Regions from separate parts of the Vogesella indigofera genome, predicted to be linked through region 1. Evidence: predicted binding sites of a transcription regulator. Region 1 holds the regulator's gene; the other holds the start of a gene.
The links. The regulator FNR, encoded in region 1, switches genes on or off when oxygen is low (the NO sensors DNR and NnrR bind a similar motif). The targets are predictions, from matches to a motif close to TTGATNNNNATCAA.
Positions count from the first base shown of each region.

Region 2: a site for FNR is predicted at 1,541-1,554, ahead of PQU89_RS05450 (universal stress protein). Genes of this name have one in related genera too.

Region 1 covers NZ_JAQQLA010000004.1:222,008-226,216, forward strand. Annotated here, with positions in the region: gene PQU89_RS06765 (alanine/glycine:cation symporter family protein) at 1-188, shown strand, start outside; gene hemN (oxygen-independent coproporphyrinogen III oxidase) at 410-1,819, opposite strand; gene fnr (fumarate/nitrate reduction transcriptional regulator Fnr) at 1,931-2,677, shown strand; gene PQU89_RS06780 (efflux transporter outer membrane subunit) at 2,770-4,152, opposite strand; gene PQU89_RS06785 (efflux RND transporter permease subunit) at 4,142-4,209, opposite strand, start outside.
Region 2 covers NZ_JAQQLA010000003.1:741,979-746,187, reverse strand. Annotated here, with positions in the region: gene PQU89_RS05465 (AAA family ATPase) at 1-522, opposite strand, end outside; gene PQU89_RS05460 (hypothetical protein) at 638-1,054, opposite strand; gene PQU89_RS05455 (acyl-CoA thioesterase) at 1,051-1,497, opposite strand; gene PQU89_RS05450 (universal stress protein) at 1,625-2,074, shown strand; gene PQU89_RS05445 (helix-turn-helix domain-containing protein) at 2,175-2,501, opposite strand; RNA gene ffs (signal recognition particle sRNA small type) at 2,707-2,805, opposite strand; gene PQU89_RS05435 (hypothetical protein) at 2,916-3,590, opposite strand; gene PQU89_RS05430 (LexA family protein) at 3,899-4,209, shown strand, end outside.

The DNA.
Region 1 (4,209 bases):
ACATGGCCGACCTGGCGATGGGGGTGATGGCGCTGATCAACCTGTTCGCCATCGTGATGCTGTCCAAGTACGTGTTCGTGCTGCTGAAGGACTACCAGCAGCAGCTGAAGGCCGGCGTGAAGCAGCCGGTGTTCGACGTGAAGCAGTATCCGGAAATCGAAGCCAAGATCCACAAGGACGTGTGGTAAGCCTTGCGGCCAACCCTGTTCCGAGCAAGCCCGCGAAAGCGGGCTTTTTTGCGCCCGGCCATGGCGCCGGGCCGGCGGAGCGAGCGCTAGCTGATCCCTGCGTAGCAGAGCGCACCGCCACCCTCGCCCACGCGCCGCCGTGGCCGGCATAAAGAAAAAGGTTGGCCGCATCGCTGTGGCCAACCTGTGTGCCTGCCATCACGCCACCGGGGCGGCGAGGGTCAGATGGTTTTCGAATAGCGCGCGTGCGTGTCGCGTTCGCGCAGATGGCGGTCGAACACCATCGCGATATTGCGGATCAGGAAGCGGCCCTTCGGCTCCACCATCAGGAAGTCGCCGTCGAAATGCAGCAGGCCCATCTGCTGGAATTCGCGGATCTTCGGCAGCTCGTCGGCGAAGTACTCGGCGAAATTGATGGCGAAGGTCTGCTCGATCGCCTCCACCGACAGCGAGAAGCGGCACATCAGCGCCTGGATCACGCTGCGGCGCAGGATGTCGTCCTGGGTCAGCGTCATGCCGCGCATCACCGGCAGGTGGCCGGCGTCCAGCGCCGCGTAGTAGGCGTCGATGTCCTTTTCATTCTGGCTGTAACAGGGGCCGACCTTGCCGATCGATGACACGCCAAAGCCGATCATGTCGCAGTCGGCGTGGGTGGAATAGCCCTGGAAGTTGCGCTGCAGGCGGCCCTGTTCCAGCGCGCGGGTCAGCTCGTCACCGGGCTTGGCGAAGTGGTCCATGCCGATGAACACATAGCCGGCGTCGCTCAGCTGCTGCACCGAGTTCTGCAGGATGTCGAGCTTGGTGGCGCTGGACGGCAGGTCGGCCTCGTTGATGCGGCGCTGCGGCTTGAATACGGTCGGCAGGTGCGCGTAGTTGTACAGCGCGATGCGGTCCGGCGCCATCGCGATCACCTTGTTGACGGTGCTTTCCAGCGAGTGCGCGGTCTGCAGCGGCAGGCCGTAGATCAGGTCCACGCTCACCGACTTGAAGCCGGCCTCGCGCGCGGCGTCGATCACCAGCCGGGTTTCTTCCTCGCTCTGGATGCGGTTCACCGCCTGCTGCACCGCCGGATCGAAATCCTGGATGCCGACGCTCATGCGGTTGAAACCGAGCCGACCCAGATGCAGCACCGTGTCGCGGCCAACCTTGCGCGGGTCGATCTCAATGGAGAACTCGCCTTCCGGCAGCAGTTCGAAGTAGCGGTTGATGACGCCCATCACCCGGTCCAGCTGTGCATCGGACAGGAAGGTCGGCGTGCCGCCGCCGAAATGCAGCTGGATCACCTTCTCGCGACAGCCGAGTTTTTCCGCCACCAACGCGATTTCCTTTTCCAGGTAGTCGAGGTAGGCGTCGGCGCGGCTCTTGTCCTTGGTGATGATCTTGTTGCAGCCGCAGTAGTAGCAGATGGTGTTGCAGAACGGGATGTGCACGTACAGCGAAATGCCGCGATGGTTTGCCCCAATGGTGCGCTGCGCCAGGCAATGCTCATAATCACTCACCCCAAAACCGGCGTGAAAACGATCGGCAGTCGGATAGGAGGTGTAACGCGGACCGGACCCTTCCAGTGTTTCGATCAGGGTCCGGTCGAAAACACATTGGGTCGGGATAAATGCAGAATGAGCAGTCATCATATATTTTGATTGGAAATCTGGTGGGGGACTGGTAAATTTGCGCAATTACGCCTTGATCTGCATTGACGCTCATCAAGCAAGCTCATCTGTCCCTGGAAATCGACTCTCGGTATGAACGATCTGTCCTCCCCCCTGCATTCGCTGAAAGTCACTTGTTCCAACTGCAGCCTGCGTGAATTGTGCCTGCCGGTGGGGCTGAACCGTGACGAGATGGCCCAGCTGGATGCCGTTATCCGTCAGAGCCGCCGTTTCAAGCGCGGTGAGTACCTGTTCCGCAGCGGAGAAGGCTTCCGTTCTTTATACGCGGTGCGCACCGGTTATTTCAAGACCTGCGTTTCCAGCCAGGACGGCCGCGAACAGGTCACCGGTTTCCACATGTCCGGCGAACTGATGGGGCTGGACGGCATTTCCTCCAACACCCACGGTTGCGACGCCATCGCGCTGGAGGACAGCGAGGTGTGCGAGCTGCCATTCAGCCGCATGGAAAGCCTGGGACGCGACATCCCCAGCCTGCAACACCACTTCTTCCGCCTGATGAGCCGCGAGATCGTGCGCGACCAGTCGGTGATGCTGCTGCTGGGCAACATGAAGGCGGAAGAACGCCTCGCCGCCTTCCTGCTCAACCTGTCGCAGCGCTTGGCCAGCCGCGGCTTTGCCGCCAACGATTTCATCCTGCGCATGAGCCGCGAGGAAATCGGCAGCTTCCTCGGCCTGAAACTGGAAACCGTCAGCCGCACGCTGTCAAAATTCCAGCAGCAGGGCTGGATCCTGGTCGATCACAAGCACATCCAGCTGGTGCGGCCGGAAGAGCTGAAGGCCCTGGTGGCCGGCTGCTCGCAGGCCAACAGCGCCGGCTAAGCCCATACATACCATCGCGCCGCCCGCCGGCGCGCTGCAAAAAAAAAGCCCGGATCAGTCGATCCGGGCTTTTTGCATCGTGCGTTGCGGGGTCAGCCGGCCTGCCAGCCTCCACCCAGTGCCGCGTACAGCGACACCACCGCCGACAGCCGCGCCAGGCGGGCGCTGGACAGTGCCTGCTCCACCTGGAACACGCCGCGCTCGGCATCGAGCACGTCCAGATAGCTGGAGTAGCCGTTGTCGTAGCGCAGCCGCGCCAGGCGCAGCGCCTCGCGCAGTGCCGCCAGTTGCTGTAGCTGCGCCTGTTCGGTGGCACGCGTGGTGCTGACCGCCGACATCGCGTCCAGGGTATCGGCAAACGCCTGCTGCACCGTCTTCTCGTACACCGCCAGCGCCTGCTTCTGGCGCGCGTTGGCGGCATCGACACCGGCGGCGATACGGCCGGCGTTGAAGATCGGCGCGGTCAGGTTGGCCGCAAAGTTCCAGGTCTGCGCCGGGCCGCTGAACAGGTCGACCAGCGCGGTGCTGGCGCTGCCGATGCCTGCCGACAGGCTGATGCTCGGGAAGTAGGCGGCGCGGGCGACGCCGATGCGGGCGTTGGCCGCGATCAGGCTGGCTTCCGCCGCCGCCACGTCGGCACGGCGCAGCAGCAGGTCGGACGGCAGACCTGACGGGATCTGCTCCGGCTCGGCCAGCGCCGACAAGGCCTTGCCGCGGCCAAGGTTGGCCGCAATGTCACGCGGCGAACGGCCCAGCAGCACTGCCAGCGCGTGTTCGGTCTGCGTCACCGCCTGTGCCAGCTGCGGCACGGTGGCACGCGCACTGGCGGCCTCGGCCTCGGCCTGGCGCAGCTCCAGTTCGGAGGTCATGCCGCCGTTGAAGCGTTTCTGGCGCAGCTGCAGCGATTGCTCGCGGCTTTGCAGCGTGGCACGGGCGCTGGCGAGCTGGGCATCGTAGCTGGCGAGCTGGAAGTAGCTCTTGGCCACCTGGCTGCCCAGCGACAGCCGCAACGCGGCCAGCGAGCGCTCGCTGGCGCTGACGTCGGCCAGCGCCGCTTCGCGTTCACGGCGCAGCTTGCCCCACAGGTCCAGCTCCCAGCTGGCGGTCAGCCCGGCCTGGCGGCTGTCGAGCAGCGCCCCGCCGCCACTGCTGTAGGCCGAGATCTGGCTGCGGCCGCTGCCGGCGCTGGCGCTGACCTGCGGCAGCAGGCCGGCACGCGCCACACCAGCGGCGGCGGCGGCTTCTTCCACCCGCCCCGCGGCCTGCACCAGATCACGGTTGTAGCGCAGCGATTCGTCTATCATCGCGTCCAGCACCGGATCCTCGAAACTGCGCCACCAGTCGCTGGCAACCGGCGCCACGTTGGCCGCAGCCTGCGGCATTTCCAGCTGCGGACGCTGGTAGTCGGGGCCGACCGCGCACGCCGACAGCGCGGCGGCGACCATGATTGGCAACAGCGCTTGCTTAAGCATCATGCTGTTCTCCTTGTGGCGCCGGCTTGCGCTGACTCCACTGCATAATCAGTTTGAAAA
Region 2 (4,209 bases), on a different contig from region 1:
GCAGCGGCGCAGGAAGGCGTCGGGCAGCTCTTTCTCGTTGTTGGAGGTGATGACGATGATGGGACGCTGGTGGGCCTTGATCTGCTCCTGCGTCTCGTGCACGAAGAACTCCATCTGGTCCAGTTCGCGCAGCAGGTCGTTGGGGAACTCGATGTCGGCCTTGTCGATTTCGTCGATCAGCAGCACCGGTGCCTCGCTGGCCTCGAACGCCTGCCACAGCTTGCCTTTGACGATGTAGTTGCTGATGTGGTGCACGCGCTCGTTGCCGAGCTGCGAGTCGCGCAGGCGCGATACGGCATCGTACTCGTACAGGCCGTGCTGCGCCTTGGTGGTGGATTTGACCGGCCACACGATCAGCTGCTTGCCCAGCGCCTTCGCCAGTTGTTCGGCAAGCATGGTCTTGCCGGTGCCGGGCTCGCCCTTGATCAGTAGCGGACGTTCCAGGGTGATGGCGGCGTTGACCGCGGTCATCAGGTCGGGGGTGGCAATGTACTGCTCGCTGCCGGTGAATTTCTGGTGCATGTGATGGGCTCGTGTTGGATGGTAGTTGCCGAACGAAAGCGGCCACTCAGGGTGGCCGTTGCGGTGCAGCAGTGCCTGCGCTGATTATGGTTCAGCTACAGGGCGCGCCAGGGTGTTACTGGCGGATGAATTCGTTTTCCAGGTCTTCCAGCGACAGCTGCCAGTGCTGCATCATGTGGCGCAGCAGCAGCATTTCCGGGTCGCTGATCGCGCTGTCGGCCTTGCAGATGTCCAGCGCGATGGCGCAGCACAGCAGGCGCTTGCTGCGATCGGTGATCAAGTCCAGCACCTCGTTGACGCGCTGTGGCGACAGCAGATGGATGGTGCCGTCGTTTTCAGCTTCGTCGGAGACGTCGTCGCAGTACTTGGCCAGTACCTCAATGAAGCGCTTGCGCGACAGGCCGATGATTTCATAGACGTTCAGGCTTTCCATGGATTCGATCTCGCGCGCTTCCATTTCGCCATCGGTAATCATGAACATGGCAAGGATGCGGGCAAGGGCTTCCGGACTGTTCGTGGGGTAGTTCTTCATGTCGCGACTCCTTCTTGTTTCAGTCTGAATTGCGCGGCAAAGGCGGCTGGTACAGCGGTTGCTTTCCGCTGCTGGTAGTCAAAGAAGACAATGCCGGTCTTGATATGCAGTATTGCGGCATTGTCGCTCATGCGTCGGGCTTGGTAAATGAAATCGCAGCCGCAGCGGCTAAAGTCGGTGATGCCGAGGCTGAATGCCAGCGTGTCACCATGGAAGGCCTCGTTGCGGTAGATCACCGCCGCGTCGCTCATGATGATGCCGGCACCGTAAACATCCATCTCGGTGCAGTCAAGACTTTGCAGGAACCGCAGCCGGACCTCGTGGGCGAAGCGCAACGCGGCATCGTTGCCCAGATGGCCGCCATAATTGATATCGCTGATGCGGATGTCGAGCCGGCAGTCGAACACCGGGTTGTCGATCTCCGGCAAGGTGAGGCGTGCCATGCGTTAACCTGTTGCGAGGGTTTTTGTCATACTGCACCCGCTGTTAATCTTTATCAATACTTTCCTCGGCGCCGGTAATCTAGTATGAATACAGCAATTCAATCGTGTGTCGAGACGGGAGGTCACCATGTATCAGCGTATTTTTGTGCCGGTTGATGATAGCGAAACATCGGCATTGGCCCTGGCTGAAGCGTGCAAGCTGGCCAAGGAGGTTGGTGCTGCCGTGAAGATGGTGCACGTGGTGGATCTGGCGCAGTTTGGCTGGGGGGGAGCCGAGTTTCTGGATGCCGCGGAGTTGCAGGGTTCGATTCGTGAGGCGGGCGAACAGGTGTTGTCGCAGGCACGGACGCGCGCCGAGGCGCTGGGTGTGGTGCCGGAAACCGCCATCATCGAAAGCTGGGGTGATCGTATCGCCAGTGTCATCATGGACGACGCCAGCAAGTGGGGAGCGGACCTGCTGGTGATGGGCACCCATGGCATTGGCGGCCTGATGCACCTGCTGTTGGGAAGTGTCGCCGAAGGGGTGCTGAAGATCGCCGATGTGCCGGTGCTGCTGGTGCGCAATACCGGAGATTGATCACGTTTGCCGCCTGCAGTGCCGACCTTGTCGTGCTTCAGGCAACGAAAAACGCCCCGGAGAACCGGGGCGTTTTTTTATGGTTGCGTCAGCCGCTTGCTCAGGCTTCGGCAACGGTGCCTTCTGCTTCGCCTTGGGTGTCAAGGCGGGCGCGAACCGCTTTACGCAGGCTCTTGTACAGGTCCGGGTGGGTTTCCTTGAGATATTCAACGATCTCGAAGTCTTCACGACGGACTTTTGCCAGGTCGATCTGCTCGACATGCACCAGACGGAGCAATTCGCGTACCGGCTTTGGCATGTTGCGACCGCTTTCATAGCGCGAACCACCGGACTGGGTCACGCCGATGCGGCTCCAGAATTCCTGTTGGTTCAAGCCAAGCTTGCGGCGGATTTCGCGCGGATTGGGGATTTTATCAAACAATTTCATGGCGTTCCTCGCATATGAGTTCTGTTAATCATGGACGGGGTAGTGTCCGCGTGACTTTTGCAAAAAATAAAACATATGGCCGAGTCTTTGCCCAGCCTTATTTGACTTGCATCAGTATGATAGCAGGATTGCGAGAAAAAGGACAGTGTAATTTATGCGAAACGCCCGTTGCCGATAGTGAGCTATCGGCAACGGGGTAAATTGGGGTGGCGAGCCCGACCCCCGGCACTTGCGCTAAACGGCTGTGGCTGCTTCCTTCCGGACCTGACCAGGTTGACCATCGCACAATGCGGGGAGACCCGCCATTGAGGAAAGACATTTTACAGATAAAGCCTCTCAATGGCAAGGAGAGTTTGCTGGCAGCGCAAGCTTGGGCGCGGGTTTGCCGAACTGCTGCCATTGCAGAATATCAGTTTAGCTACTCGCCAGCTTGTGACTAGGCTGACTGCTGAGGTGGCCGAGCACGATCACCCGCGCCAGCCCGAGGTTGGCTGCCTGCCAGGCGTCGGACTTGGCCAGTGGCGGCTGGCGATGCAGGATCTCCAGCGCCAGCCGCAGGCAACCCACTGCCTGCTGGCAGTCCTGCTGGGCCTGCACCGACAGCAGGTTCTTGCGCTGGCGGCTGCCCTGACGGCGGTCGTAACCGGCGGCGGGGGCGGCATTCTGCCTGCTGGCTTCGCCCTGGCGACGGTAGAGGCGGTAGGGCAGCGGCCAGTCGTCTACCGGCGCCATCTCGCGCCCGGTCAGCTCGCCAATCACCTGCTCCAGTTCCTGCACCAGCGCCGTGGTTTCCTCGGTCACCGCCCGTGACAGGCTGCCGCCGAGCATGACCTTTTCGCGCAGCAGCAGGCTGCGGCGCAGCACGAAGGCCAGCTTGCCTTCCGCCAGTGCCCAGGCATCGGCCTCGTTGCCCAGGCTGGCGCGTTTGTGCAACGCATCCAGCCAGTGCGCCCACGCCAGATACTCCGCCCCCAGTTGCGGTCGGGTGAGGGCGACAGAGGGCGGCGCGCTGGCAAGCGGCGGCGTGGCGTGCGGCCACGACGAGCCGCTGCCAAAGCTGACGAACTGTTTGCGCCGAACCGGCTTCATGCCTGTCTCCGTTGCGGGCTAGATAGTTGATTTATAGGCGCTTTGACGCGGTGCGTTGTTGCGGCTGCTGGCGGCGGCAGGGGCGGGCAGTGCCCACCATGGTGCGCTGTGCGGCCGGTGGAGTGAACAAGGTTGGCCGCAGGCGGGGTGCGGCAGCGTGATGGCTGGCGCGATGTCGGTCTGCGGCGGCGGTTCTCTCGCTCTCCGGCCATGGGTAGTGGGAGGGGCTGCTTGCCGCACGGCAACAGCAGGCTTTGCAGTTTATTTGAAATCGTACACAATCAAAAGATCGATTATGGAGAGCCAGCATGCAGCTTTATCTACCGGTCGCGGCACCGTTGCCGCAGAGCGTGCCGCTGTTCGGTGTCAGCGTGCCGGCCGGTTTTCCGTCGCCGGCCGACGACTACAAGGACAGCCTGCTGGATCTCAACCGTTACCTGATCCGTGACGCGGCGTCCTCGTTCATGGTGCGGGTAAGTGGTGATTCCATGGCTGATGCCGGCATCCATCATGGTGATCTGCTGGTGGTCGATCGCGGCCTGCCGCCGCTGCACGGCCACATCGTACTGGCCGCCATCGACGGTGCGTTCACCGTCAAACGCCTGCACCGCCGCGATGG